Regions from separate parts of the Pseudarthrobacter sp. NPDC055928 genome, predicted to be linked through region 1. Evidence: riboswitches for the same ligand, from Rfam matches in the RefSeq annotation. Region 1 holds a riboswitch; each other region holds the start of a gene.

Region 1 (9,697 bases):
GGCGGCGTCGGCGGCGTCAAGGGCCGGATCATGCCCAACAAAGACGTCCGTGGCCGCCGAACCAGGTGCGGAACCTTCCTGGGCCAGCGGGTCCTGGGATGCCTCGGCATAGCTCACTGCAAACGCACGGATCCGCCCTTTCTTGCTGGGCGCAACCCCAGAGCCAAAGGCGGACTCCGGCTCGGCCCGCAGCACGATCGCACCGTGGGCGCCGGTGAGGTCGTCAAGGAAAAGCTTCTGCACCTGCCCCATGGACAGCACGCCCGGTGAATCCCAGTCGTGGATGGACGTGTAGTACCGCCCCACCACATCGGTCAGCTCGACGGACCCGGTAGCGAGATCCATGACAACGTCGGAGCCGGCGTTTTCGTCGTTGGCGGGCCGGCCGCCGTCGTCCTTGGCCGGGAAAACCGGCAGCTTCAGGGCGCCGGGTTCCACTACCACCAGCCGGGAACGCTGGATGGCCGACAGTCCGAAGGCTTCGGCGAACGCGGCCCCGGGGCTGCCGGGCTGGACCTTCGCGCGGAGCTTGGTGACGCCCGACGGCGCGTGTTCGGCTTCGCGGCGGAGCATGGTCAGGAGCGTGGCACCGATGCCTGACCGGCGGTGGTCCCGCGCCACTTCGATGTAAGCCCACAGGCGTTCAGGGTGCAGCGAAGCCTCGTAGACCACGCCTGCCGCCACCGGAATGCCGACGCCGTCAATGACGTCCTCGGCCACGATGGTCCGGCGCCAGGGAGTCCCATCCGTACCTGCTGAGGAAACCGTCAGGGCCCCGCGGAACTGGCCGGCCTGGAAGGTTTCCGGATCGCCCCAGATTTCCAGGAGCGCGAGGTCATCGCCCTCTCGCCACTCGCGGTATTCGATGGCCATGCTCAGGCGCCGATCAGGCGGGCGGCCAGGTAGCCTTCCACCTTGTCCAGGGACACGCGTTCCTGCGTCATGGTGTCCCGCTCGCGGATGGTCACGGCGTGGTCGTCCAGGGTGTCGAAGTCCACGGTGATGCAGAACGGGGTGCCGATCTCATCCTGGCGGCGGTAGCGGCGGCCGATCGCGCCGGCGTCGTCGAAGTCGATGTTCCAGTTCTTGCGCAGCTGCGTGCCCAGGTCCTTCGCCTTCGGCGACAGGTCCTCGTTGCGGCTCAGCGGCAGCACGGCTGCCTTGACCGGGGCGAGGCGCGGGTCCAGCTTCAGGACAGTGCGGACATCGACGCCGCCCTTGGCGTTGGGAGCCTCGTCCTCGGTATAGGCGTCGATCAGGAACGCCATGAAGGACCGGGTGAGGCCGGCGGCGGGCTCGATCACGTAAGGCGTGTAGCGCTCGTTGGTGGCCTGGTTGAAGTAGCTCAAGTCCGTGCCGGAGGCTTTGGCATGGGTGGAGAGGTCAAAGTCCGTACGGTTGGCGATGCCCTCGAGCTCGCCCCATTCCGAGCCCTGGAAGCCGAAGCGGTATTCGATGTCGGTGGTGCCCTTGGAATAGTGGCTGAGCTTCTCCAGCGGGTGCTCGAAGAACCGCAGGTTGTCCTCACGGATGCCCAGGCCGGTATACCAGGACATACGCTCCTTCATCCAGTACTGGTGCCATTCCTCGTCCGTGCCGGGCTCTACGAAGAATTCCATTTCCATCTGCTCGAATTCACGGGTGCGGAAAATGAAGTTTCCGGGTGTGATCTCGTTGCGGAAGGACTTGCCGATCTGGCCGATGCCGAACGGTGGCTTCTTGCGCGAGGTGGTGAGGACGTTGTTGAAATTCACGAAGATGCCCTGCGCGGTTTCCGGGCGCAGGTAGTGCAGGCCTTCGTCGCTGGCGACGGGGCCCAGGAAGGTTTTGAGGAGGCCGGAGAATTCCTGCGGTTCGGTCCATTCGCCGCGGGTGCCGCAGTTGGCGCAGGCGATGTCCTTCAGGCCGTTTTCGGCCGGGCGGCCCTTCTTTTCCTCGTACTCTTCCTCGAGGTGGTCCGCGCGGTACCGCTTGTGGCAGGACAGGCACTCCACCAGCGGATCTGAGAAGACGTCAACGTGGCCGGAGGCCTCCCAGACCTGGCGGGGAAGGATGACGGACGAGTCCAGGCCAACTACGTCCTCACGGCCGCGGACCATGGACTGCCACCACTGGCGCTTGATGTTTTCCTTCAACTCGGCACCAAGGGGCCCGTAGTCCCATGCAGAACGTGAACCACCGTAGATCTCACCGGCCTGGAACACGAAGCCCCTCCGTTTGGAGAGGGAAATGACCTGATCGAGAACGGATTTTGGTGCCATGGTGGAACTCCAATTTCTACAGGGCCGCTGGGTGCGGTCCGCGGGTTATCTGGCCCCCGGAATCACCGTGGGCGAAACACCTCTGGTGGCCGGGCGGGGCGGGCGAAGGAAACATTGCAGAAAGCTGCGTGTCCTAGCCTACCGGCCGCTACCTCCGGAAGGCGCCCCGGGGCCAGGGCAGTGTGGCCAAGACGATGGCGGCCAACGTGAGGATGGTGCCCAGCACGGTGGCGGGCGCCACGATGGTACCCGGAGCTGGGACCAGGAGGTCAAGGCCAAGGGAACCCAGCAGTTGCCCGGCGATCATGCCAAGCCCGGTGACCAGGACCCCGAGGCTGCGGACCAGAAGAGCACCGAGTCCGATGAACACGCAGCCCATGGGTCCGCCGACGTAGTACCACCACTCCCCCGGCAGCGGGCTTCCCGGCCCTGCCAGCGCAACCTTGATTCCCCAGGCGGTCCACAGCACCACAGTGCCTGCCACGAAGTTGACCAGCGTCGCGGCGATGGGCGTGCCGTAGTGGACAGTGGCGGTTCCGTTCATGGCCTGCTGGAAGCTCATCAGGAAACCCGCCGCCACGGGGAGCAGGAGCGGCAGCAGCAAGGCGGCGGGGCCGCCGTCGGCCGCTGTACCGGACCCGGACCCCGCTGCGAACCGCGGGGACACAGCCCAAGCCACAGCGGCGATGGTCAGGACGCAACCGATGATCCGGATGCCGGTCACCGGCTTCTTGCCGGCAGGGCCGATGCCCAGACGGTCCACCAGCAGGCCGCTCAGGGTCTGGCCGGTCACGGTGGCCACGGTGAACAGGGCAACGCCCAGGAGCCCGACCGTGAAGGACTGGGCAAAGACGAAGAGCGCCCCAATTCCGCCGGCCAGGACATAAACGGGAGGAAAGGCGCGGCTGCGGACGGCGGGAACGATCCTTGCCAGGCCGGCGCGCCCCTTAGGCAGGACCAGCGAAATCAGCACCATCAGGACCAGGCCTGTGCTGAAACTCACCACGGACGCGGCTATCCCGTCATTGAGCCTGGCACCGAGGGCGCCGTTGATCCTTCCCTGGACCGGGATCGCCAGGCCTGCTCCGACTGCCATCGGAAGGCCTGCCAGCAACGGCAGCCGGGGGGTGTGGGTCATTGAATTCACCTTACGTCAGGCATCATTGCTTGTATGAGCAACCCGGATATTGAAGAGATCCCCATCCGCGACAGCATGATCCGCCTCGGCCAGCTCCTGAAGCTTGCCAGCCTCGTGGAGGACGGCGTGGAGGCAGCCGAGCTGATCAAGAACGGTCTCGTCAAAGTCAACGGGGATATAGATGACCGCCGCGGGCGCCAGCTGCGCAACGGCGACACCGTCACCGTCAACGGTCAGACCGTGAAGGTCGTCGCGCCGCAGGCCTGATATTCCCGACGGCGTGCGGCGGGCCGGACACTGCGGCCGCGCGCCGCCGTCGTCCGCTTTTCTGGCTCAGTAATCTTTACTTCTTCAGGACCTCGTGCGTCAGGAACTCGGACACGTGCCCGATTTCCTGCTGGTTGATGCCGTGCCACATGCCCGTGTAGAGCACCTTCGTGAGCTTCACGTGCTTGCGGACCCAGCCCATGGTGAAGTCGATCTTGTCCGGGGTGATCACAGGGTCCTGCTGGTCTCGGCCCCAGAACATGGGGATGCTGCCATCCAGTTCGGAGTCGCGGAACGTGGGATCATCGCCCGCGTCAATCGCAAAGCCGGAAAGGCCGACGACGGCAGCGAAGTCAGTGGGGCGCTGCCGCAGCAGCGTGGTAGCCATGGCCATGCCCATGGAGAAGCCGAGCAGCGTCACCGAGGGATGGCCAACCTTAATGGTGTCAATCCATTCCAGTAGGTAGCCGGAGGCCCTCTTCACGGCGTCCAGGGAGTAGTCGATCGACGCCGTCAGCGGGAACCAGGTAAAGCCCGGCCCCATGGCCATCGGAGCACGCACCGAAGCCACCGCAAAGTCCGCCGGCAGCATGTCTGCAAGGCTCAGGAGATCCTGCTCGTTGGCGCCGTACCCGTGCAGCAGCACCAGCAACGGCTTTCCGTCACGCTGGTCCTCGGGCTGGGACCACAAAACAACAGGGGCAGGAAATACTTCGGCTTCAGTCATGGTTTCCATTCTTACAGTTACCCGACGGTAACAACCTACGTTGGCGTAGCTTGAGAACGAACAGGCAGGATAGGACCGTGAGTGAAGCCAAAGCCATGCAGAACCCGCCTTCCGCTGTGGAATCCCATCCCTGGACCCGCTATGTGGCCATGGGCGACTCCTTCACGGAGGGGATCGGCGACCCCGAACCGTCCCGCCCCGGTGGCTACCGCGGCTGGGCTGACCGGGTAGCAGAGGAGCTGGGCCGGGGCCAGGAGGATTTCGCCTACGCCAACCTCGCCGTGCGGGGCAGGCTCCTCCAGCAGATCGTGGACCAGCAGCTTGCACCGTGCCTTGCCCTGAAGCCTGACTTGGTGACGCTGTCGGCCGGCGGGAACGACCTCATCCGGCCCGGCGGCGACCCCGACGCCCTCGCGGAGAAGCTCGATTCTGTGGTGCAGATATTGGGCATGGGCGGAGCCACGGTGGTGCTCTTCAACGGCCCGGACACCGGGTCGTCAGTCCTGGGCCGGGTCCGCAGCAAGGTGGCCATCTATAACGAGAACCTGCGGACCGTCGCGGCCCGGCATGACGCCATCATCGCCGACATGTGGTCCCTGCGGCAGCTCAGCGACCCGCAGATGTGGGACGAGGACCGGCTGCACTTCTCTCCTCTGGGACACCACACCATCGCGGCCATGGTCCTGGACGCACTCAACGTCAGCCATACACTGGAGCCGCTGCAGCCCAAGCCGCTGCCACCCCGCACCTGGCGTGAGGCCCGCACCGGGGACCTTGTGTGGGCACGCGAATACTTTGTGCCGTGGGTAGTGCGGAGGCTCCGTCACCGTTCCTCCGGCGATGGGATCACCGCTAAGCGCCCGACGCCGGGACCCGTGTTCGGTCCGGGCGTCCCCTTGGGATCCGGTGAAGGTCCGCTCGGTTCCACCGACGCGGGCCGGCACTAGCGGCGGAACGGCCCGGGGCCGGCAGGGTGCAACGGGGGATGGCCATGGAACCGGATACGGTGGTGCGGCTGCGTCTCCGGTCCCAGATGCTCCGGGGATCGGCCGCGGAATCTCCCGAGGCTGCCCTGCGCAAGCTGCTGGCCGTGCAGGCACAGGAATTTCCCTACGCCCGCTGGAGCCTGGCGCAGCGCGCCTCGCAGCACACCTTCGGGGACCTGGACCGTTCCACCGATGGAGGACCAGCCGCCACGGCCGCGGACGTCGAGGAGGCCGTAGCAGACGGCCGGATCCTGCGCACGCATATCCTCCGGCCCACCTGGCATTTCGTCCACCGGGACGATCTGCGGTGGCTGCTGGCATTGTCCGCGCCCCGGCTCCACCAAGGCAATGCAGGCATGTACCGCCGCACCGGCATCGACGCCGCCGTGGCCGCCCGGAGCGGGGAGGTGCTGGCCAGGGCCGTCGCCGGCGGAAACCACAAGACCCGGGAACAGCTCGCGGCCACTCTTCAGTCTGCCGGCTACGCGGGAAAAGGACTGGAACTCGCCTACCTGATCATGCACGCCGAAATCAGCGGCGTGCTGGTGAGTGGTTCGCCGGTGCGGAGCCGGGGCGGTGCTCTGAAGCAGACCTACGCCCACTTTGACGAGCGGGTCCCGGCGGGACCTGTGAAAGTTCCCACCCGGGAAAACGCGCTGGCCGAACTCGCCGTGCGGTATTTCACGAGCCGCGGCCCCGCGACGGTCAAAGATTGCGCCGACTGGTCGGGGCTCACGATGGCCGATGTCCGGCAGGGCGTGCTTCTTGCCCTGGACCGGGATCCCGGGGCCCTCGGCACAACGGCGATTGACGGCGTGGTGTTCTATCACAATGCCGGGCCTGGCGGCTCCGGTGACGAGACCGGCAGCCAGCCCAGCGGACCTCGGATCGACCTCATCCAGTGCTACGACGAATATGTGATGGGCTACTCCGCAACAAGGCACTACCTGGGCGGCTCCGCCCCGGCGCTTCCTGTCGACGGTGCCCTGATGCACGTGGTGCTGCTGGACGGTCGGATGGCGGGCTCCTGGCGGCACACACTGCTTTCGGGCCGCTGCGAACTGGATATCCGGCTGTTCGCCTCCACCGATCCGGCACCAGGCTCTGCGCTGGACGTTGCCATCGGCGACGCCGTGGACAGGTATGCGGCTTTCCTGGGCATCCCCGCGGTCCGGGTGCCGTCCGGGGCTAAGCTGGAAGGACACACATGAGAGGCGTTACACCGTGAACAGCTTGTTCTTCTGGATCATCATTTTGTCGTTCCTGATTCCGATGGCGATGCGGATGTACCGGAAATCCGTCAACAAGCGGAACCAGGACCAGAGCTTTTCCGGGCGTTACCCCGACCAGTTTCCGGGCGGGGGCCAGTTCCCCGGGCCCCAGAGCCGCCAGCCGCGGGACGGCTACACGCAGCAGGATTACATGAGCGGCGGATTCCGCCAGATCAACGGCCCGCAGCCCCTGCCGCCCAGCCAGCCGCTGCCGCCCATGATGCCAGTGCCGCCCGCAGACCAGCAGTTCCCGCCCTACGGCCAGCCTGTGCCGGGACAGGCAGCGGAGGCACCCCAAAAGCCTGCCGCCCCTGCAACTCCCCCGCCGCCGTCGGCCCCCCAAGGCTACCGGGCCCGCAAACTCGCGGAACTGGACCAGCAGTACAGCAACGGCGAGATGGCCGTGGACGAATACATGAAGCGGCGCTCCGAAATCATGGACGGCTGACCAGCCGGCTTCCTAGGCTTCCGGAACGTTCGTGGCGCCGTGAGGCGCCCGGTCAGACCAGGAAATTCTTCCGGAGTTGGCTCCCCAGCTGGCCGATCTCCGTCAGGAAGCCGTCGTGGCCAATGGGCGCTTCGATAACGTGGACATCCACGGCTCCCGGAAGCGCGGCAGCGAGCTCCTGCGACTGCGACGGGAAGTAAAGCCGGTCCGAGTCCACCGCGGCAACAAAGAACTTTGCGGACGCCCTCGCCAGGGTTTCGTTGAGGGTTCCCCTCCCCCGGCAGACGTCGTGGCTCATGAGGGCCTCGGTGATGGCGATGTAGCTGTTGGCATCAAAGCGGCGGACAAGCTTGCTGCCCTGGTGGTCAAGGTAACTCTCCACCTGGTAGCGCCCACGGTCCCCCAGCGCGGCTGCCCGCAGCGGCGTTTCGGGAGTCTGGGCCGTCCGCCCGAACCGCCCATCGAACTCCTGGGCTGATCGATAGGTGATGTGGGCGATCCGCCGCGCCAGGGCCAGCCCGTCCTCCGGGAAAGGCCCTCCATAGTAGTCGCCACCGTTGAAGTTGGCGTCCTGGCGGATGGCGAGCGTCTGGGCCTGCGCAAAGGCGATCTGCTCGGCGGTGCTGGCGGCACCGATCGAGATCACGGCGCAACGCTCCACCCGTTCGGGGTAAATGAGCGCCCACTCCAAGGCACGGGCACCGCCCATGGAACCGCCCAGCACCGCGTACCAGCTCCGAATGCCCAGCTGGTCCGCCAACCGGGCCTCGGCGGCGGTGCTGTCACGGAGGGTCACCAGCGGAAAGCGGGAACCCCAGGGCCGGCCGTCGGGAGCAGGCGAGGACGGCCCGGTGGAACCGTAGCAGCCGCCCACAATGTTGATGGACACCACAAAGAACCTGTCCGTGTCCACCGGCGCGCCTGGACCGGCAAGTTGCTCCCACCAGCCCGGCTCGTCGCTGTCACCGCGTGTCACGTGCGTGCTGCCGGTCAGGGCGTGCTCAATGAGGACGGCGTTGGAGCCGTCCTCATTGAGCGTTCCCCACGTTTCATAGGCGAGCGTGACCTCGGGCAGGTATCCGCCCGCTTCCAATTCAAGGCCGCCGATGCTGGCGTAACGGACCACGCCGTTTTCGGGTACTGCGGTACGGGAGACGGTAATCGTCATGTGGAGACCTTTTCTACGCGCTTGCCCGCCGTCGAATGACCGGCAGGCCAGGTCTTCACCCGGGGCACCCCGCCGCGAAAGGAGGGTTGCCGGCCAGCAAGCCGGGGCTGTCGCTGGCACTCATGACCTTCTCCGAGTGTACGAAACCAGCCCCGGATCTGGCTAAGAGTGTGACTGGTTTGTGACTCCACAATGCCTCTCCTGCCGGGCGCCGGACTCCCGGGGCCGGGAATCCGGCGCTGAAACCGCCTTAGAGAGCCGCCTTGGCCGCCCGGAAACCTGCCTCCAGGTCCGCCAGGATGTCATCGATGTGTTCGATGCCCACGGAGAGGCGGACCAGCCCCGGCGTAACGCCCGCAATTGCCTGCTGCTCCGGGGAGAGCTGGCTATGGGTGGTGGACGCAGGGTGGATGACCAGGGACCTGACGTCGCCGATGTTCGCCACATGGCTGTGGAGCTCCAAGGCGTCCACAAACCGCTTGCCCGCCTCGGCCCCGCCGGCCAGGTTGAAGGCCACCACGGCTCCTGTGCCCTTGGGGCCGTACTTGCGTCCGCGCTCGTACCAGGGGCTCGAAGGCAGCCCCGCGTACGCTACCGACTCGACGTCGTCACGGGCTTCCAGCCACTGCGCCACCGCAACGGCGTTCTCAACGTGCCGCTCCACCCGCAAGCTCAGCGTCTCCAGGCCCTGGGCGATGAGGAAGGCGTTGAAGGGCGATACTGCGGAGCCGAGGTCTCGGAGGAGCTGGACGCGGGCTTTGAGGATGTAGGACAGGTTGGCGCCCAAGGCGCCGCCGGCGCCAAGGTCACGGGCATAGACCAGCCCGTTGTAGGTGGGATCCGGGGTGTTGAAACCAGGGAACCTATCCGGGTCTTGACCGAAGTCGAAGTTGCCGGAGTCCACGATCACCCCCGCGATCGCCGATCCGTGTCCGCCAAGGTATTTGGTGGCCGAGTGGACCACAATATCGGCGCCCCACTCCAGCGGGCGTATGAGGTACGGCGTGGAGAGCGTATTGTCCACCACCAACGGAACGCCGGCCTCGTGGGCGGTCCGGGACACCCCTTCGATATCGAGGACATCCTGGCGCGGGTTGGACACGACCTCGGCAAAGAACAGTTTGGTGTTCGGGCGGACGGCCTCGCGCCACTGGTCCAGGTTATCCGGGTCCTCCACGAACGTCACCGAGATGCCGAACTTCTTCAGCGTGTACCCCAGCAGGTTGTACGTGCCGCCATAAAGGCTGGGGCTTGCCACCACATGGTCCCCGGCTTCGGCGATATTGAGGATGGCGAAGGTTTCGGCCGCCTGCCCCGAGCTCAACAGGAGGGCAGCCAACCCGCCTTCCAGGCTGGCGATCCGTTGCTCCACGGCGTCCTGGGTGGGGTTGCCGATCCGCGTATAGATCGGTGCCAATTCTGCGAGCGCGA
Region 2 (9,697 bases), on a different contig from region 1:
CCACCGGCTGGAACATCATCATGGCCTGGTCCCAGCCAAATTCGAACGAGAAGTAGTTGCCCACTCCGCTGGCGAACACATCGGTCAGGGCAGCGGGCGCCAAAGGTGTGCCCGCCTCCATGCCCGCGCCCGGCGCGACGGAGTAGCCCTTCCTGCCGCTGCCGGAGTATTTGAAGCTGGCGGCGGCGTCACCGGGGACCTTGGCGCCGATGGCACCGAAGTTGCCTAGGAAGGAGATGAGATTTTCCTTGTCCGTGGGACTCAGGTAGCTGTCCAGGGAGCCCTGGTCGGTGGCCTTCGCGAGGAGCTCGGAGACATAGCCGTACACGTCCGCCTTGGCCGCACGGTGCCGGACCGGAGTATTGGACAGTTTGGTGCTGCCTTCGCGGAACAGGTAGCCGTCAGCGTTCTGGTTGGTGAAGGGCTCGATGGCGACGCCGAGTTCCTTGCAGTAGTCCAAGGTGATGTGGTGCTGCGGAATCCGGCCCGGCCCGGCATTCATGTACTGGTCTTTGGAGAACGTGGCGCGCTGTGCGATCCCGCCGAGGTCGGTCTCCTCCGTGCCGCCGCGGACTGTCCAGTTGCGTCCGCCCGGCCTCATCCGGGCTTCCAGGATGGTCACTTTGTAGCCCGCCTTGCCCAGCTCATAGGCGGTAGTGAGCCCGGCGATGCCGCCACCCAGCACCACCACGGACTTCCCTGCCCCGTTCAGGTCGCCTGCCCGCGGAGCGGCGAAGGCCGGCGTCGCCGAATCGGGCGCAAGGCCCATGGCCTCCATGGTCTGGTACATGACACCGGCGCCACCCACCATGCCCACATAGCGGAGGAAATTCCTGCGAGTCGCACTTTCCATATTGTTTTCCCTTTTCTGTCGGACGTTACGAAGGGAGCGTATTGATTGAGTGTTTCGTCAAATAGCGTGACAATTTCGTGGCGGTGCCGTTCATATTTCGGTAAAGTAAACAGACTTTACGCTGGGTAAACGCCATGTCAGCGTTCCATTCCCCGCCGCCACCGCCCGTGACATACTTGAGGAAAATGCACCGCGGGCGCGCATAGACGTCGCCCCGAGCCTCGCCTCCACCGAAAGGCAGCATCATGGTCAACGACGCCACGGCCAACACTTTCCCGGCCCACGAGGACCGCACTGCCGTCATCCTCGGAGGTGCCCGCACCCCTTTCGGCCGTTTCCGCGGCAGCCTGTCTTCCCTCTCCTCCAGCGAACTGGGCGCACATGCGATCCGCCATGCGCTGGAACGCGCAGGTGTGGCGCCGGGGCACGTACATGCGGTAATCGTGGGGCAGGTCATCCAGGCAGGAGCCGGCCAGGGACCGGCCAGGCAGGCAAGCCTGGGGGCAGGCATCGGCTGGGATGTCCCCACGGTCACCATTAACAAACTCTGCCTCTCCGGGCTGACCGCCGTGATCGACGCGGCCCGGATGATCCGCGCCGGGGAGGCTGATTTCGTCGTGGCCGCCGGCCAGGAATCCATGACCAACGCCCCGCACCTACTGCCCCGCCTGCGTACCGGCGTGGCCATCGGCGATACCCCGCTGGTCGATTCCCTGAACCACGACGCCCTCCAGGATCCCATCTCCGGAATCCTGCAGGGCGCCGCCACCGATGCCGGCAATGCCGAGCGCGGCATCAGCCGCGGGGAGCAGGACGAAGTTGCCGCCCGCTCCCACCAGAGGGCCGAAGCAGCGCGGAATGCAGGACTGCTCGCCGAAGAGATCGTTCCCCTGGATATCCCGCAGCGCCGCGGCCCTGCCGTCACCGTCGATGCCGATGAGGGGATCCGGCCGGGCACGACGGCGGAGGCCCTGGCGGCGCTTAAGCCCGCCTTCTCCACGGCCGACTCAGCCACCATCACCGCAGGTTCCGCCTCTCCCCTCTCCGACGGCGCGGCCGCCGTCGTGGTGGCCAGCAAGGCGGCCGCCGAACGGGCGGGGCTCACCTGGATTGCCGAGATCGGCGCCCACGGGCAGACAGCCGGGCCGGACGGCTCTTTGCATTCCCAGCCGTCGCGCGCCATCGAAAGAGCACTCCGCGCAGAAGGGATTTCGGTGGAGGACCTGGACTTGGTGGAAATCAACGAAGCGTTCGCCTCGGTGATCATCCAGTCAGCCCAGGACCTTGGCATTTCTGCGGAGAAGATCAACGCCGAGGGCGGGGCGATCGCGCTGGGCCACCCCGTCGGCGCCTCGGGGGCACGGCTGGTCCTGCACCAGGCCCTGGCGCTGAAACGGCGCGGCGGCGGCATCGGCGTCGTGGCCTTGTGCGGCGGCGGCGGCCAGGGCGAGGCCCTCATCCTCAGGGCCTGACGCCCGTCCCCACGGGCGTCGCCGCTGCTCAGGCCCCGGTACCCGCCAGTATTAGCAACGGCACCAGGCGCTCGGCACACGAGACCAGGACAAGCGTCCTGGGCCCCGCGCCGGCCCGGTTGTTAACCCCGGTGTCGTCGCACCAATCCAGGTTGTACGGGTGCGCCCCCACTGCCGCCTTGCCGGGAGCCGCGCCCGGCGGGACGGTGAACACGAAAGTAAACGCGCCGTCGTCGCTCATGGGTGCGAGTTCCTCCAGCATCAGCGATCCAAAGGCGTCCCGCACCGTCACCTGGACCTGCGCGTTTTGCCCGTAGCGGGCATCGCAGTTGGTGTCCTGCGCGCTGACCGTAACCTGCTCACCGGGTTTGGCTTCCGACGGCGTGACTGTGTACGCGGGCGGCATGCAGGGCGGCGGCGCGAAGACGTCCCGGCACCCACTCAACCCCGTGGCCACCGTGGCCAGTACGAGGAATGCAGCGGCAGTCCTCAAACGCGCGAATACAGCCAGTCCCCGCCCAGATTTCCCCATGGACTGATTGTCCCGTCCGCGTGACGGCCGCGGAAGCACGTGTTGGTTACGGAACATGACGACGGCGGCGGTGCGGCCAGGCGGGCCAAGTGTTACGTTTTTGAGGAGTAATGAGAACCGGCGCCAAGCCCTGACTGGCCGGTCGGCAACCCTCCCTTTCGCGGCGGGGTGCCTCAGGTGAATACTCGGCATATCGACATTCGAGTTGCAAGCGTGAGAGAAGGAGATCCGTCGTGTCTGACGCACCTGCCCCTGAAGAAAAACTGTCGTACCGGCTCATCACAGGCCCGGACGACCGTAATTTCTGTGAGCGGATTTCCACCGCCCTGGCCGAAGGCTATGTCCTGCATGGCAGCCCGGCTGCCACGTCCAACGGCGGCCAGGTGATTGTGGCGCAGGCACTCATCCTCCCGGCCGCCATCGCCAGTGCGGACGCCGCCGTCGCCACCGCTGTGGAAGACCTTGAGTTCGAAGGCGAGGGCCACGCGTGAGCTACGCCGGAGACCTCACCCCGCAGGAAGCCTGGACCAAGCTGGAGCAGGGCGCCATCCTGGTGGATGTCCGCACCGAGGGTGAGTGGGCGCACATCGGCATCCCTGACACCAAGGCAACCGACAACGACCCCCTGTTCATCCAGTGGACGTTCCCCGGCGGCATTCCCAACCCCGAGTTCCTCACCGACCTGAGGCAGCAGGCGCCGGAGGACACCGGCACCGAACTCCTGTTCATCTGCCGCTCAGGCCAGCGCTCCATCTCCGCTGCCATCGCCGCAACCCAAGCCGGCTTCACCTCCTACAACGTCCTGGAGGGCTTCGAAGGCGAACCGGACCGCTACGGCGAGCGCACCGTCAACGGCTGGAAGAACCGCGGCTTGCCAACCAACCTGGGAAAGAACTAAGTGACCTTCAACGAAGATGCCGCCGGCTGGAGCCCTGACACCCAGGCCGTCCGCGGCGGGCTGGACCGCACCAACTTCCAGGAAACCACCGAACCGGTGTTCCTGAACTCCGGATTCGTCTACGAGTCCGCCGCCGCAGCGGAGCGCGCCTTCACCGGCGAGGACGAGCGCTTTGTCTACTCCCGCTACGGCAACCCGTCCGTGGCCACCTTCCAGGAACGGCTCCGCCTGCTCGAAGGCACTGAAGCGTGCTTCGCGACGGCGTCGGGAATGTCCGCCGTGTTCACCGCCCTGGGTGCCCTGCTAGCCGCTGGCGACCGCGTAGTGGCAGCCCGCTCACTGTTCGGCTCCTGCTTTGTGATCCTGAACGAGATCCTGCCCCGCTGGGGTGTTGAGACGGTGTTCGTCGACGGACCGGACCTGGAGCAGTGGCGTGCGGCCCTGTCGGAGCCCACCACGGCAGTGTTCTTCGAATCGCCGTCCAACCCGATGCAGGAAATCGTGGACATCGCCGCGGTCAGCGAACTGGCGCACGCCGCCGGCGCTACCGTCGTCGTCGACAACGTCTTTGCCACACCCCTGCTGCAGCGCTGCGGCCAGCTCGGCGCGGACGTGATTGTGTACTCGGGCACCAAGCACATCGACGGCCAGGGCCGGGTCATGGGCGGCGCCATCCTGGGCACCAAGGAATTCATCGACGGGCCGGTCAAGCAGCTCATGCGGCACACCGGCCCGTCGCTGTCCGCCTTCAACGCCTGGGTACTTACCAAGGGCTTGGAAACCATGGCCCTGCGCGTGAACCATTCCTCAGCCACGGCGCTGCGGCTGGCCGAATGGCTCGAACAGCAGCCTGCCGTCAGCTGGGTCAAGTACCCCATGCTGAAATCGCACCCGCAGTACGAGCTCGCGGCCAAGCAGATGAAGGCCGGCGGGACCGTCCTCACCCTGGAGCTCGCGACGACGGACGGCCGCTCCGGCAAGGACGCCGCCTTTGCGCTGCTGGACGCGCTGCGGATCATCGACATCTCCAACAACCTGGGCGATGCCAAGTCCCTCATCACGCACCCGGCCACCACCACCCACCGTGCCATGGGTCCCGAAGGCCGCGCCGCCATCGGCCTCAGCGACGGCGTGGTGCGGCTGTCCGTGGGCCTTGAGGACGCGGACGACCTCATCCGCGACCTGGAACAGGCGCTCAAGCAGATTTGATCGGCGCCTGCTTACGGGGCGGAATTGACCACTGAGGTCTCAACCGAGGTCCAAGCGGTCGCTGTTCCGGCTGGGAAGGTCTCGCCAGCTGTTAGCGTGACCACTCGTTCTCCGATCAGCAGCCCTGTGTCGGGATCAATGATGATGTCCGTCCGCGTTTCCCTGTCCGGATGCTCGATCCCGATCGCTGTGCCTACCTTGCCGTCTAGGTTCGCCTCCTTGTCTACGACGGTGACTCCGGGAATGAGCGCGGCCGCTTTGTACAGTGCAGCGCGAAGGTCCGCCGGGACGACTCCGGTCTGCAGGGCGGCGGCGATGCTTTCCAGCGTTTCGGCTTCCGGCCTGCCTTGTTTGCCTCGCTGTCGAATGGTGTCCAGGAGTGCCTGGGGGTCGCGGGGCAGATTCTTCACGCCTTCCTCCAGGGGCAAGCCGGCGAACAGCAGCCGCGGTACTCCGTAGAAGTTACCTCCCGGTGCCCGGAGCAGTTCTCCCGCGCCGTGGGGGTTTTCAGACTGGGATTGCTGGTATTTGGTGGCCTCTGCTTTGGATTCCTCGGTGAAGAACGTCGTTGGGATGCGGGCTTCGCGGTTCCAGATCCATTCGGAGGCATGGTCGGCTGGGACATAAAGCTGGTCCGAAGATTTGTCCAGCCACTCCACCGAACGGCCGCCTGCTCCGGGGTCCCCCAAAGCGACTCCGGCGGCGTAGACCGCTGTGGTCTCGATCTTCAGGTACTGGCCGGGTCCCACTTCCGGGTCAGAGGTCTGGATGGTTGCTTCGGCCGGCACCAACAGTCGATCCCCCGCTACGTTCCTGCTACCCTGGCTGGATTTCGAGGTTAACACCTACTGTGTCCCCTGCGGTGATGCGGGCCGCAGTCCTGATCGCTTTCTTCACCGGCAGCAGGTAGGAGCCGGACTTGCTGTCCGGGAAGACTGAGGTTTGCCACGTGTGGCCGGAAATTTCGGCTGTGACTTTGACCGAGCCGAAGCCCTTCCGGAGCGGGGCCGCTTCCTCGCGGAGGTCGTCGGCAATGACCTCCGGGAGGGTGAGGAAGTGCCATCCGGCTTCTCCCGGGTAGAGCCACAATTCGGCACGGAACGAGTACGACGACGTCACGGCCTGAGTATGGCATGGCACCTTTCCCAATGCAGCAGCTGTTGTGGGCACGGCGGATGCGGCTGGTCAGGCCCCGGGTTGGCGGAGTTGCCGGAACGCCGTCTCCCGGACTGCGTCGGAGAGCTGGTTGAGCACCGGGGAGTCGATCTTCCACCGCTGCCAATACAAGGCCACATCGACAGGGTGCGCCGGGGCCAGTTCGATGAGTGCGGCGCCCCGAATGTCGGCCAGGCACTGCTGCTCCGGCAACAGCCCCCACCCCAATCCCAGGCGGATTGCCTGCGCGAACTCTGCCGACGTCGGCACATAGTGCCGCGGTGCGTTCAGTTCCGTTCCGGTCAGGTTGCGAAAGAACCCCTCCTGCAGGTCGTCCTTGCGGTCAAAGTCCACCACCGGGGCAAGGCTGCCGGCCCTGAGGTCAGGGCCGTCCGGCCACCATCGCCGGACATAGCCGGGACTGGCGACCGCGCGGTATCTCAAGGCTCCCAGCAGTGCCACGCTGCAGCCCTGCACCGGGTCCGGACTAGCGGTCACAGCGGCCATCACCGTCCCGGCGCGCAGTAGCTGCGTGGAATGCTGTTCGTCTTCCCTGTGGATTTCAAAGAATGCGCCGAGCTCCGGTGGAAGGCCTGCGAGCGCGGGCAGGAACCACGTGGACAGCGAATCTGCGTTCACCACCAGGGGAATGGGCGTGCCCGGCCTGTCGCTGCTCTCGCCGAGCTCCCGCGACGCATCCCACTCCAGTTGACGGACCTGCCGGGCGAACCGAAGAACCGCTTCCCCTGCCGGGGTGGGCCGCACGGGACTGGTCCGCTGGAACAGGATCTGCCCGGCCGCATCCTCCATTGCCTTGAGCCGCTGGGAAACTGCCGAGGGCGTGACAACCAGGATCCTGGCTGCGGCCTCCAGCGTTCCTTCCTCCACCACCGCGGCAAACGTCCGGAGCTGTTCCAGCTGAAAGGTTCTCATTAGCAATCCTTAGGACGCGTAAAAATGTTTAGCTGGAGTAATCATATGGTCCGCCGTACGTTGGATGACATGGATCTGACTGCACTTCTGGCCCCCATCGTGCTCGGCTTCGGCACCGGGCTTGCCCTCATCGTGGCTATCGGCAGCCAAAACGCGTTTGTCCTCCGGCAGGGCATCCGGGGTGAGCACGTAGCCGCCGTCGTGCTGGTCTGCAGTGTCTCCGACGCGCTGCTCATCGCCGCTGGGATCGCCGGGATCGGGGCACTCATTCACGCTAACCCGGTAGTAGTGGACGTGGCGCGCTACGCCGGCGCCATTTTCCTGCTGGGATACGGTGCCATGGCCGCCCGCAGGGCGATCCGCCCCGGCGCGCTCACAGCTTCGGGACAACATCCGGCCCTCAGCGCCGGGGCGGCCATCTCCACGGTCCTGGCCCTGACCTGGCTCAACCCGCACGTCTACCTGGATACCGTCCTGCTGCTCGGTTCGGTGGCCAACCAGCAGGCCCAGGATCTGCGCTGGTGGTTTGGGGCCGGTGCCATCGTCGCCAGCATTGCGTGGTTCAGCGCGCTGGGGTTCGGCGCCCGGGTCCTGCGCCCGTTCTTTGCTCGCCCGTCCTCCTGGCGCGTCCTCGACGGCCTGATCGCCGTCGTGATGCTGGGCTTGGGCGTGCGACTGGCGATCGGTGCATGATGGCGGGCCCCGCTGGCCTTAACCCTGTTGACCACGGCGGCACGTCGGCGTAGCTTCATGGTCACTACGCGCTGAGCTGGGCCATCGCATCCGCCGGACCGGGAGGCAGCCATGCACGGGAAGCAGGCACTGCGGGGCAACAGGCCGTATCAGAAGGCCGGAACAGTCATCGTTGCGGCCAGCTGCTGTTGGGGCGTGGGCATTTCCTTCGTGGGAATGGTGCACGCCACCCAGGACCCGGCAGCGCGGCTGGCCATGCTGCAGCGCAGCCGGGGGCCATGGATCGCCGGGCAGTTCCTCGCCGCCGCAGGGACCGCAGCGGTGCCCATCGGCTTCGTCCGATTCGCCCAGGCCCTCAGATCCGGCCCCGCGAAGACCCTCGCCACCGGTGCAGCGGCCGCCCTCGTCGCGGGCGCACCCCTGTTCGTTGTTGCCCTTGCGGACCGGGCATCGGATTTGGACAAGTTCGCGTACCGGAGGGGTCCCAGCTGGCCGTTCCTGACCTGCTCCGGCCTCCACATCGGCGCGCTGGCCGCCTTGGGTGCAGGCCTCCTGCTGTCGCCGTTGAAACCCTGGACCGGCATCACGGCGGCGGCGAGTGCTCCCGCCTTCGGCGCCATCCTGGCAGGGACAAAGGACATCCCGCCGTTTGTTTTCTACTTGGTGGAGGCCGCGGTGGGCGCCCAGCTCATGCGTTATGAAGAACCCGCTGCCCCGGTTGCGGACACAGCGGACGCCGGGAGGCTAGGACTGGCGCACCCTTAGCAGTTCGGGGGCAGCATCGACCTCGGGCAGCCCGGAAGTTCCGCGCATTGTGATGCCCACGGCGTAGGAGACTACCGCAGCCAACCCGCCGTCGTCGGGCGGTGATTTTTCCAGCACCGAGTCCCAGACCCTACGCTGTTCAGCCGACCCGGTACCGCGGGCAATGATGTCCTCAACGCCCTGCCGGGCCAGGGACAGCTCGCCTTGTTCCTGGAGGACCGGCGCGAGGTAATCCACCAGGGATCGCACCACATCGACGGCGGGGGCAGGTCTGAACGTACCGAAATCCAGCAGTTCACCACCCAATCCGCTGCTGCTTGCCTGCCACGCGGCCATCCGGAGAAGGACGGTGGGGACCGGCGCCGGCTCGACGCCGTCGCGCCATTCCCTGCTGGCCGATTCAACCATGGCCCGCACCAGTACCGCGATCAGGGCGGCGTCCTCCGCGCGCAGGCAGACGTCGGCCACGCGGACCTCCACAGTGGGGTGGTTCCGGGACAGGCGGGCATCAAAGTAGAGCATGCCCTCGTCCAGCATCACGCCACTGTCCAACAGGCGCGTCACCACTCGCCGGTACGCGGAGTACGTGCCGTAAATGCCCGCGGGACCGGACGTGGGCCACCTGTTCCAGGCCTGCGTCCGGTAGCTCTCAAATCCTGTAGGCATCCCATTCCAGAAGGGCGAGTTGGCACTCAAGGCGGTGAGGACGGCCAGCTTGTCCCGGATCCTGTCCAGCACGGCTACGCCCTCATCGGGCGATTCGATGAAGGTATGGACGTGGAATCCGCACGTCAGCTGCTCCTGAGCGGTCAGGCCGTACCGTTCCAGCATCCGTGCATAGCGCGGGTCCGGGGTGGTGTGGGTGGTGGAGCCGAGCGGCGACGTGGCCAGCGCGGCAACCCTGGCGCCATTCTTGAGCGCGGCCTGATCGGCCAGCAGCCGACCCGCCCGGATCTGCGGCAGCAGTTCGGAGTACTGGAGGCACGGCCGCGTCTGGGTCTCGATCTGCTCAAGCTTGAGCTCGGCGCTCAGGCCCAGCTCGTCGTCGTCGTATACGGTCTTGTCTTGGGTCTCCAGTGCATGCGGATTCTCCGGCGCGTCGTCGGCCGCGAGCCGCCGGCCGGACAGCAGGGCATCCGCCAGAGCAAGGGGCGCCCCTGTGTCCGGATCAACGATCAGGAGCTCTT
Region 3 (9,697 bases), on a different contig from region 1:
GGCGGGCCGATGAGCGAACCAGCTGTCCACGGCGAAGCGCAGCAGAGCACCGGCCACGCCGAAGACGCCTACCAGCATTGCGGCGATCACGCAGGGGCTCCGGAGCGGTCGGCCAGCACTTTGCCCGTCCTCCAGCCAGCGGCCGCGGCGCCGAACCCCAGCAGAAGTGACAGGCCGAGGTACGCAATCCACACCAGGTGGAGGTTGGCACGGGAGAACTGATCCACCGCGAACACCACTGCGGAAAACGTCGTGAAGGATCCCAGCAGACCGGGCCCGAGCCCCGCCCGGAGCCAGAAAGCCGTGCGGGGCCTTGCGATCCAGAACGTCGTCAGGGCTGCCAGGACAAAGCTCCCGGCCACGTTGATGCCCAGCGTGGTCCAGGGCATCATTCCCGCGGCATCAGGGAAGGCCAGGCCTAGGCCGTACCGGAGTTCGGTCCCGAGGAGTCCGCCGCTGGCCACCGCCAGCCATGCACGCCAGCCAGGTGCCTCAGTGCCGGCCATTCAGCCGTTTCCGAGGACGCAGCCGGCGTGCGGCGCGTCGCTGTGCACCCACAAGGCCGAGGTGATTTCATCAGCGAGGTCATACTCCCGAGTCTTCCCCGCGGAGCTGATTCGCACTACAAGTGCCCCGCCAAATGGCTTGCGGCCCACTACCTCCACATCGGCGTCGAGGTCGATTTCCTCGGCAGACAGGTACCGGAGTAAGTCAGGGTTCTCATCGCTGATTCGAGTGATCCGGCCGGTGTGTCCCTGATCCAATTCATTCATCAGGTGGGCGTGTGGCATCCGGACCGTGCCATCGGCGCCGGGGATGGGGTCGCCGTGGGGATCCCGAAGTGGATTTCCCAGTTTCGCCGCCATCCGCTCAATAAATGTGTCCGAGACGGCGTGTTCGAGATGCTCGGCCTCATCATGGACCTCATCCCAGCTGTAGCCAAGTTGTTGGACCAGATAGGTTTCGATCAGCCGGTGCCGCCTGACCATGGAGAGCGCAAGCCGCACGCCGGCGTCGGTGAGGGTGATTGCGCTGTACGGCTTGTGGTCCACCAGGCCCTGGTCCTTGAGCTTGCGGACCATCTCGGACACGGAGGAGTTTGCCACACCCAGCCGTTGCGCAAGTTGGGAGGAGGTAATGGGTTTGTCCTGCCACTCCGTGAAGGAGTAGATGACCTTGACGTAGTCCTCGATGGAGGAGGAGGGCGCGCTGGTCTTCACGACACCAAGCCTACCCGTTGCGCGGAGGGCGTCACGCTTTTGCGGCCCGCCATGTCAGGGTGAGGTAGGGCAGTCCCAGGCCCGCGCCGGGGGAGTGTCCCAGATGGTCGTGGAGGTACCAGTCCAGGTTCGCGAGGACCTTGGCGCGGGTGGTATCGCCGGAACGGAGGTAGTAGCTCCGCGACTTGGCAAGCTCCATGATCTCTGTCGTGGTGAGCGCGTCTTCCCAGCGGGTGACATGGCTTTCCAGCTCCACGAACTCCGGTCCCAAGGGCGGCTGGAAGTGCGGCCGGTAGACATCCCCGGCGTGCATGATGCGGGAAAGCCGGTGAACCCAAGGGACTGAAGTGTCCAACTGGTTCCAGATCAGCCCCAACCTTCCGCCGGCGCGGAGAACCCGTGAAAGCTCCGTACTGGCGGCCAGTGGATCGCACCAGTGCCATGCCTGCGCCACGCTGACGACGTCGAATGAGGAGTCCGCGAATCCCGTCGCCTCGGCAGTGCCCACAGTGGCCGCAACGCCGGGGTGCAGGATCCGCAACTGGTCGAGCATGTCTGTGGAGGGGTCCACGGCGGAAACGATCAATCCGCGGTCGAGCAGCAGGACCGTGAATTTTCCGGTGCCGGCTCCCACGTCCAGGGCATCCCGGGCCCCCGCCGGAATAAGCCAGTCGGCCGAATCGCCGGGGTAACCGGGGCGCACGCGTTCGTAGTGTTCGCCTCCGTCCTGGAAGCTCTGACCAAGCTCCTGACGGCGTACGTCGTCAAGTTTGGGGCCACCCCGTGCCACGTGCAGCCTCCTTCGCCAGATGCCCTTGGGTATCCTTCGAATTTACCGCATGAGCCGGGTAACCCGGGTCAGTCGTCGATGCAGGGGGCAGCGCCTGCCGTGCCAGGCGTATTGGGTGCCCAGTCCGGGTATTTGCGGGTGTCGTTAGCCGGAACCCAGCGGCCCGAGTCAACCACATAGTCCCAGCCCAGGCCGGTTCGGCGGAGTTCCTCGATGCCAGCCAGCAGACGCTGGGCGTCTTCGAGGCGGGACCCAACGCCGAAGCTTGCCCGCAGGGAGCCGGACGGGAGGCCCAGGCGCTTCAGCAGGGGGTGGGCACAGAACCGGCCGTCGCGGAGGCCTACGCCGTGTTCTGCTGACAGGTAGGCAGCCACCAGGCCGGCGTCGTAGCCTTCGACCGAGAAGTTCACTACGCCGATGGTGTCGGTGTCCGGATCGGTGTCCTTGAAGATCTGGTGTACCGTCACGCCTTCGATCTTCTGCAGACCCTCCACCAGGAACGACCGGATAGCCGACTCGTGGGCGTGCCACCGGTCCTGATCCAGCGATGCGATGACCTGGGTGGCGCGAGCCAGCGTGGCGGCGCCCAGGACATTGGGCGAACCGCCCTCGTGCCGGGCTGGGCCGGTGGCCCAGCTGACGCCGTCGAGCCTGGCCTCCCGCACTGCGCCGCCGCCGGCAAGATGCGGCGTGCCCGCGTCGAGCCAGTCCGACCGCCCCACGAGGACGCCTGCGCCGAAGGGCGCGTAGAGCTTGTGGCCCGAGAAAGCGAGGTAGTCGACGTCGTCGGCGCTGATGTTGATCCGGCGATGCGGCGCGAGCTGCGCGGCATCGACGACGATCCGGGCGCCGTGCTGGTGGGCAAGGGCGGCGAGGGCACGGATGGGCAGGATTTCGCCGGTGACGTTGGAGGCGCCCGTGACGGCGAGCAGGCTGATTCCGCCCTGTTCCAGTTCGGCACCGAGGGCCTCGATGGTGCCGTCCACGGTGTCGGCCGCAACGACGCTGCGGTGCGGGACGCCCTGCCACGGCAGGAGGTTGGCGTGGTGCTCGATGTCGAGGTACAAAACCTCCCCCGTGGGGCGGCCGTCCGCGGACGGAAGGCACCCGGCGAGGAGGTTCAGGGAGTCCGTGGTGTTCCTGGTGAAGATGACGGAGTCACCGGGCCGGCCTCCCACGAAGTCACGCACGATGTTCCGGGCGTTCTCGTAGACGGACGTGCTGATCTGGGATGCGTAGCCGGCGCCGCGGTGGACGCTGGCGTAGAACGGCAGGATCTCGTTGAGGTAGGCGGAGACAACCGAGAGGGCCGGGGCGGAGGCGCCGTAGTCCAGGTTGGCGTAACGCACGTGGCCGCCCTGGATCAGCGGGGCCTGGATTTCGGCGCCGGTGACGGCGGAGAGCGGCCGTCCGGCAACGGCGAGCCGTTCGCTGAACAGGGCTGCGGTGTCGTTTGCGGCCAGGGTACGGACGGCGGAGTTGGGGGAGACGGTGGCTGTTGTCACAGAGACCTCACTTTAGAGGGACTCCCTGTCCCGGGAATCCGCGCTTGCCGGGTCCGTTCCGGACCGGCCTGGTCGTCACCCGGGGCACCCCACCGCGAATGGAGGGTTGCCGGCCAGCAAACCGGGGTTTCGCGCTGGCACTCGTGACCTGTTAAGAGCGTAGAACATGGGCGGGGCGGGCAGGAAGCCCGTCCGAATGTTAAGGCTTTTGTTACGCGCGGATGGAAATACCCATGGTTATCCGAAGATACGACGGCGGACGCCCCCATCAGGAGGCGTCCGCCGTTGATAATTCGGCACTTGGGCTGCTATAGGAGGTCGTCCAGGTCGGGGTTGAGCCGTTTGAGGACTTCCGAATGCAGGATGGAGTTCGTCGCAAGCGCGTTGCCGCCAAACGGACCGTCTTCACCCTCGAGGGAGGTGAAGCGGCCGCCGGCCTCCACCACGATCGGGACCAGTGCCGCCATGTCGTAGAGATTCAGCTCCGGCTCACACGCGATGTCCACGGAGCCTTCGGCCACCATGCAGTAGGACCAGAAGTCGCCGTAGGCACGCGTGCGCCAGACGTCTTCGGTGAGCCCAAGGAAGTCATCCAGGTTCCCGCGGTCCTTCCAGCCGCTCAGGCTGGAGTAAGACAGGGAAGCGTCCGAGAGTTTCGACACGTCTGAGACCTTTAGCCGGGTGGCCGCAGCCAGCGATCGGCCCATGTAGGCGCCTGCGCCCTTGGCAGCCCACCAGCGCTTGCCCAGGGCAGGGGCACTGACGACACCGACGACGGGCTCGCCTTCGTCCACAAGCGCAATCAGTGTTGCCCACACCGGTACGCCACGGACAAAGTTCTTGGTGCCGTCGATGGGGTCGATGATCCAACGCCGGGAGCCATGGCCTGAACTGCCGAATTCCTCGCCCAGGACCGCATCGCGGGGGCGGGAACGGGAAAGCTGGCCACGGATGGCTTCTTCGGCGGCCTTATCGGCATCAGTGACCGGGGTCAGGTCCGGCTTGGTCTCGACGTGGAGGTCCAGTGCCTTGAAGCGGCTCATGGTCTGGTCGTCCACGGAATCGGCCAGCACGTGGGCCAGGCGCAGGTCATCGTTGTAGCTCGAAGCGGGTTGGATCATGGTTCCAAACTACCGTCAAAGCGCCGTGTGGTTGGGGACCCCGGCTTCGGGCGGCGTCCTGAACAGCCTGGGCGCTGGTCCCAGCCGGCCGGGCGGGTCAGTTGACGCTGCCCAATTCCTTGGTTTCCTGCCCCTCCATGCGGGGATCGGTGCCGAGCAGGCGACGGAGGGACGCGAGCCTGGCAGGTCCGGTTGGGCCCGCATGGCCTTCGGCAACCCAGGAGTCCAGGCCGCAATTGACTGCGCTGGCATTGTGTTTGCAGCCGCGCTCGCACGCATCCGTGCCCGGTTCCAGGTCCGGAAAGGAGCGGAGGATGCGGTCTGCGTCGACATGCGCCAGTCCGAAAGACCGGATGCCGGGGGTGTCGATGATCCAGCTTCCAGCAGGGGCGTCGGCCAGCTTAAGGGCCAGGGCCGAGGAGGACGTGTGGCGTCCGCGGCCTGTCACGGCGTTGACTCCGCCAGTGGCTCGCTCGGCTCCGGTCAGGGCGTTCACCATGGTGGACTTGCCTACGCCTGAGTGCCCCAGCATCACCGTGACCTTGCCATCGAGGTAGGCCCGAAGCTGGGCGACGGCATCGCTGTCGAGGCGCGCCGAGAGCCCGTCGTCGGAGCGGGCATCGATGCCGGATGCAGCGGCGTCGGCCGTCCGGCTGATGATGACCGGGAAGTCCAGGTGCTCGTAGTTCGACAGAAGTTCGGCAGGGTCTTTGACATCGGCTTTCGTGACCAGCAGGATCGGCTCGATGCCGGCGTCGTAGGCGGCGACGAGTGCACGGTCAATGAAGCCGGTGCGTGGTTCGGGATTGGCCGCCGCCACCACAACAACGAGCTGGTCGGCGTTGGCCACGACTGCCCGTTCAACGGGGTCGGTATCATCGGCGCTGCGCCGCAGGAGCGTCCTGCGGTCCTGGATCCGGACCAGCCGGGCCAGCGTGTCCGGTTCCCCGGAGACATCTCCCACCAATGAAACGAAGTCGCCAGCGACCACGGGGGACCGGCGGAGTTCCCGTGCCCGTGCGGCGATGATGATGCGTTCTTCCCCTGAATCTTCGCCGACCACCGCTGTGTATCGGCCGCGGTCCACGGTAATGATCCGTCCTGTCACGGCATCATCGTGGCTGGGGCGGTCCTTGGTGCGGGGCCGGGAACCCTTCTTGCTGGGGCGGATCCGGACGTCGGATTCGTCCCAGGAGTCAGTGCTGCGTGCCACTATGCGTTACCAGCGGGTCCCGGCGTACCGGGTTCCTGGCCCTGCGCGATCATGTTTTCCCACAGCCGCGGGAAATCGGGCATGGTCTTGGCCGTGGTGGCGATGTCTTCTACTTCTATGCCCTCCACTGCGAGGCCCAGTATCGCCCCTGCAGTTGCCATTCGATGGTCCGCATAGCTGTGGACGACGCCGGAATGCAGCTTGGCCGGGCGGATCACCAGCCCGTCGCTGGTTTCCTCGGCGTCGCCGCCCAGCCGGTTGATCTCGGCGACCAGGGCGGCGAGCCGGTCAGTCTCATGGCCGCGGAGGTGTGCGATGCCGCTGAGCCGGGAGGGCCCGCTGGCAAGCGCGCACAGCGCCGCGACAGTGGGGGCAAGCTCACTGGTTTCATCAAAGTCGGCGCCCTTGATCTGAGCTCCGCCGGTGACCGTGAGGACGCCGTCGGACAGGCTGACCGTGGCGCCCATGTCCGCAAGGATACTGCGCCAGAGGTCACCCACCTGCGTGGTTCCAGTGGGCCAGTTGGGGATCCGGACCGTGCCGCTGGTGGCCAATGCGGCGGCCAAGAAAGGGCCGGCGTTGGAAAGGTCCTGCTCAATGCGCTGGTCAAACGCCCGGATGGTTCCTGGCGCCACGACCCAGTGATTGGGGACGGAATCATCCACGGACACGCCCACGCCGCGAAGGACTGCCACTGTCATGTTGATGTGGTCCAGACTCGGAACCGGCTTACCGACATGCTCCAGGTGCAGCCCCTCTGTAAAGCGTGCACCCACCAGCAGTAATGCAGAAACAAACTGGGACGAGGCACTGGCGTCGATCACCAGATGTCCGCCCCGGACTTCCCCGGTTCCGGCCACGTCAAAGGGCAGGGACGCCGGTGTCCCGCCGTCCTCTGCCGTCACGGCCACACCGAGCGCCTTCAGGGCTTCGATGATGGTCCCCATGGGGCGGTTCCTGGCGTGCGGATCGCCGTCGAACACGCTGACGCCGTTCCGCAGTGCAGCGAGCGGAGGAACAAAGCGCATGACGGTGCCGGCCAGTCCGCAGTCGATCCGGGCCAGCGACGACGGCGCGTCCTGGCTGAGGGGAACGACCTCAAGGTCCGGGCCGAAGGCTCCGTCGCCGGGAACTTCCGTGATGGAAGCCCCCAACTGCCGCAGGGCCTCAATCATCAGGGCGGAGTCCCTGGAGTGCAGCGGAGCGCGGAGCCGGGACGGTCCGTCAGCCAGCGCCGCCAGGACCAGGAACCGGTTGGTCAGGGATTTCGAACCCGGCACGGTCACGGTGGCATTGATGGGCCTGGTGGCGAACGGTGCGGGCCAGAGCGGAAGAGCTTCGGCAGCGTCAGGCTGCGAAAGGGCGGTAGTGGATCCGGTCATGCGTCCTTATGCCCCCGTTGCCTGGTCCACCACACGACGCACGGCCTTGTCGGCCTTGTGGAGTTTCTTCCCAGTGCTCTTGCGGGCGTCAGCTGCCAGGTGCGAAGCGCCCTTCCTGGCGTCGGCAGCGAGGTGTTCCGCCCGCCAGGCCAACCCTGGCTTACCGGCAGTATCCACCGAAGCCAGCAGGGCCCCGCCGCTCAGGGACAGGTTCTTCAGGAGCTGGTTGCGGCGTGCCACACGGGCCTCCTTGGTGCTGATGTCGGCGCTGCGCCATTCGACGAATGTGTTAAGGGCAGAGATGACCGTGAGCAGCGTCGCAGAGAACCGCGCGAACTTGCCCAGGCCAAACAGCACTCCGGCGCCCACCTGCACCCCGCCGATGACCCGGGCCAGTGTCTTGTCTTCCGTACGGAAAGGCAGTGAGGCCGTGGCTTTGCGCAGAAGCGGCGACAGCTGCTGGGCAGTGTCATCCGCGTTCTTGAGCTTATCCAGTCCTGCGAGTACGAAGCTGGATGCCAGCATGGGCCGGGCGAGGGTACGGACAAAGGACATGGATTTCCTCCTGGCTGGACGAACCGCGTCGAATGCGGCGGAGTCGGTTCTAGTCTTGCACTTTTGGGGAATATTTGCCCGCCACTAAAGGTTATGGATTGCGGGTCCGGCAGTGCCGGACGAATCACGGCGCACACTGCGCCATGGCGGTTGGGTTGCGGGCTGCAGGTCCGGGCGCATCGAACGGTACAGGGAAATGGAGTTGGCCTTTGGGGTTGGTGAAGGACGGCATGGACGTGGCAGGCCCCGTGGCGATGGAGGCTTTGGAAACCGGTGCCCCGGAGTACGGGTCGCCGCGTGCCCGGAGCGTCACAGTAGACTTGGGGGCGATGAGCACCCTGGATCCGGCCCTCGAGGCCATGTATGAGGCCTCCGGGCGCGAAGCCAAGACCGCGGATGTCTCACCGGACGCCGCGAAGTCAGGCGGAACGCCTGATGCCGCGCTGTTGCCGGACACGGCGGCCACAGAACCCGAAGCCCCGGCAGTTGACCTTGCCACGGAAAGCACGGAGGAGCGCCGGATTCGTTTTGAGCGCGATGCCATGCAGTACGTGGACCAGCTCTATTCAGCGGCCATGCGGATGGCGCGGAACCCCGCTGATGCCGAGGACCTTGTGCAGGAGGCCTACACCAAGGCATTTTCGGCCTTTCACCAGTACAAGCCCGGTACCAACCTCAAGGCGTGGCTGTACCGCATCCTGACCAATACCTACATCAATTTGTACCGCAAGCGGCAGCGCGAACCGCTGCAGTCCAACTCGGACACCATTGAGGATTGGCAACTCGCCAGGGCAGAGTCCCACACGTCCAGCGGGTTAAGGTCGGCCGAAGCAGAGGCCTTGGACCACCTGCCTGACACCGACGTCAAGAGGGCGCTGCAGGCCATTCCCGAAGAGTTCCGGCTCGCGGTGTATTTCGCCGACGTAGAAGGCTTCGCGTACAAAGAAATTTCAGACATCATGAACACGCCCATCGGCACTGTGATGTCCCGGCTCCACCGCGGCCGGAAAATGTTGCGGGACATGTTGGCGGAATATGCCGCCGAGCGGGGATTCAAAACCGCCGTCGATCCTCAGGAAACGGCCGGAAGCACACAACAGGAGAACAGGAAATGAGCGACTGCCAGGGATTGGGCGACTGCGACGACGCCCGGATGCAACGCATCTACGAATATCTTGACGGGGCACTGACCCGGGAAGACATCACGGACATCAAGCACCACCTCGATGACTGCCCGGAATGCACCCAGCAGTATGACCTCGAATGCGTCATCCGCAACATGGTCAAACGCTCCTGCACGGAAGCGGCACCGGAGAACCTGAAGAACGCCATCCTGGACCGGATCCATTCAATCCGTCCCGTCGAGGCCTGAGGGCACCGAACCGGCCACACACCGTAAGAGACGAAGAACCCCGGAAGCCATGTGACTTCCGGGGTTCTTCGTTTGAACCGTCATACCAAGCTTTTGCTTAGGTGTTGGGGCGCTTGCCGTGGTTCGCGCCGCCACGCTTACGGTCACGACGTTTACGTGCACGCTTGCTCATAGCTGGCCTCCTTAATGTTGGTACTCAAAAGAGCTGCCCTCAAGTCTCCCACATGATGGCACGGGCCGCGAACCAGGACCGCCTGTGAAGCGGCCGCTCAGCCCGGCAGGGAATTCCGGATGGAAATGCGGGCCTGGTCAAGTACCGTCCGGACGGTTTCGAGCACCATGGGGCTCAGCGGCTCCCTGTTAGCCTGCAGCCTCAGCTCGACTCGGAGGTCGTCGCGGAACGCCTGGAGGAGCATCTCGGCTTCCTTGAGCGTGCGTTGTCCTTCGGGTGACTGCCGGGGTCCGGCCGAACTGAAGTCACCGTTCCGGACCGAGGCCCTTGCTGCCTCGGCCGTTGCTGCGAGATCTGCCCTCAGGCC

What was found. Region 1 has a riboswitch for S-adenosylmethionine ahead of ACFC25_RS14750 (homoserine O-acetyltransferase). Riboswitches for the same ligand answer to the same signal wherever they lie in the genome.
Region 2: another riboswitch for S-adenosylmethionine. It lies ahead of ACFC25_RS15930 (DUF1737 domain-containing protein); the one in region 1 lies ahead of ACFC25_RS14750 (homoserine O-acetyltransferase).
Region 3: another riboswitch for S-adenosylmethionine. It lies ahead of ACFC25_RS04090 (aminotransferase class V-fold PLP-dependent enzyme); the one in region 1 lies ahead of ACFC25_RS14750 (homoserine O-acetyltransferase).

What each region holds. Positions count from the first base shown of each region.
Region 1 is NZ_JBHJZH010000011.1:121,645-131,341, forward strand. Features, by position in the region: gene ACFC25_RS14710 (GNAT family N-acetyltransferase) at 1-873, opposite strand, end outside; gene ACFC25_RS14715 (glycine--tRNA ligase) at 876-2,261, opposite strand; gene ACFC25_RS14720 (DMT family transporter) at 2,410-3,399, opposite strand; gene ACFC25_RS14725 (RNA-binding S4 domain-containing protein) at 3,433-3,666, shown strand; gene ACFC25_RS14730 (phospholipase) at 3,743-4,393, opposite strand; gene ACFC25_RS14735 (SGNH/GDSL hydrolase family protein) at 4,489-5,340, shown strand; gene ACFC25_RS14740 (winged helix DNA-binding domain-containing protein) at 5,385-6,590, shown strand; gene ACFC25_RS14745 (hypothetical protein) at 6,604-7,098, shown strand; gene ACFC25_RS14750 (homoserine O-acetyltransferase) at 7,151-8,266, opposite strand; SAM riboswitch class IV at 8,279-8,394, opposite strand; gene ACFC25_RS14755 (bifunctional o-acetylhomoserine/o-acetylserine sulfhydrylase) at 8,517-9,697, opposite strand, start outside.
Region 2 is NZ_JBHJZH010000013.1:26,592-36,288, reverse strand. Features, by position in the region: gene ACFC25_RS15945 (flavin monoamine oxidase family protein) at 1-853, opposite strand, end outside; gene ACFC25_RS15940 (acetyl-CoA C-acyltransferase) at 1,099-2,325, shown strand; gene ACFC25_RS15935 (hypothetical protein) at 2,354-2,857, opposite strand; SAM riboswitch class IV at 2,964-3,077, shown strand; gene ACFC25_RS15930 (DUF1737 domain-containing protein) at 3,091-3,348, shown strand; gene ACFC25_RS15925 (rhodanese-like domain-containing protein) at 3,345-3,755, shown strand; gene ACFC25_RS15920 (O-succinylhomoserine sulfhydrylase) at 3,756-4,964, shown strand; gene ACFC25_RS15915 (hypothetical protein) at 4,976-5,752, opposite strand; gene ACFC25_RS15910 (DUF1905 domain-containing protein) at 5,781-6,083, opposite strand; gene ACFC25_RS15905 (LysR family transcriptional regulator ArgP) at 6,150-7,052, opposite strand; gene ACFC25_RS15900 (LysE/ArgO family amino acid transporter) at 7,122-7,745, shown strand; gene ACFC25_RS15895 (hypothetical protein) at 7,857-8,510, shown strand; gene ACFC25_RS15890 (glutamate--cysteine ligase) at 8,490-9,697, opposite strand, start outside.
Region 3 is NZ_JBHJZH010000002.1:207,452-217,148, reverse strand. Features, by position in the region: gene ACFC25_RS04110 (fluoride efflux transporter FluC) at 1-87, opposite strand, end outside; gene ACFC25_RS04105 (fluoride efflux transporter FluC) at 87-506, opposite strand; gene ACFC25_RS04100 (metal-dependent transcriptional regulator) at 507-1,220, opposite strand; gene ACFC25_RS04095 (class I SAM-dependent methyltransferase) at 1,252-2,010, opposite strand; gene ACFC25_RS04090 (aminotransferase class V-fold PLP-dependent enzyme) at 2,079-3,515, opposite strand; SAM riboswitch class IV at 3,551-3,664, opposite strand; gene hisN (histidinol-phosphatase) at 3,824-4,636, opposite strand; gene ACFC25_RS04080 (ribosome small subunit-dependent GTPase A) at 4,734-5,849, opposite strand; gene aroA (3-phosphoshikimate 1-carboxyvinyltransferase) at 5,849-7,231, opposite strand; gene ACFC25_RS04070 (DoxX family protein) at 7,238-7,786, opposite strand; gene ACFC25_RS04065 (sigma-70 family RNA polymerase sigma factor) at 8,116-8,901, shown strand; gene rsrA (mycothiol system anti-sigma-R factor) at 8,898-9,158, shown strand; gene ACFC25_RS04055 (50S ribosomal protein bL37) at 9,256-9,330, opposite strand; gene ACFC25_RS04050 (PadR family transcriptional regulator) at 9,428-9,697, opposite strand, start outside.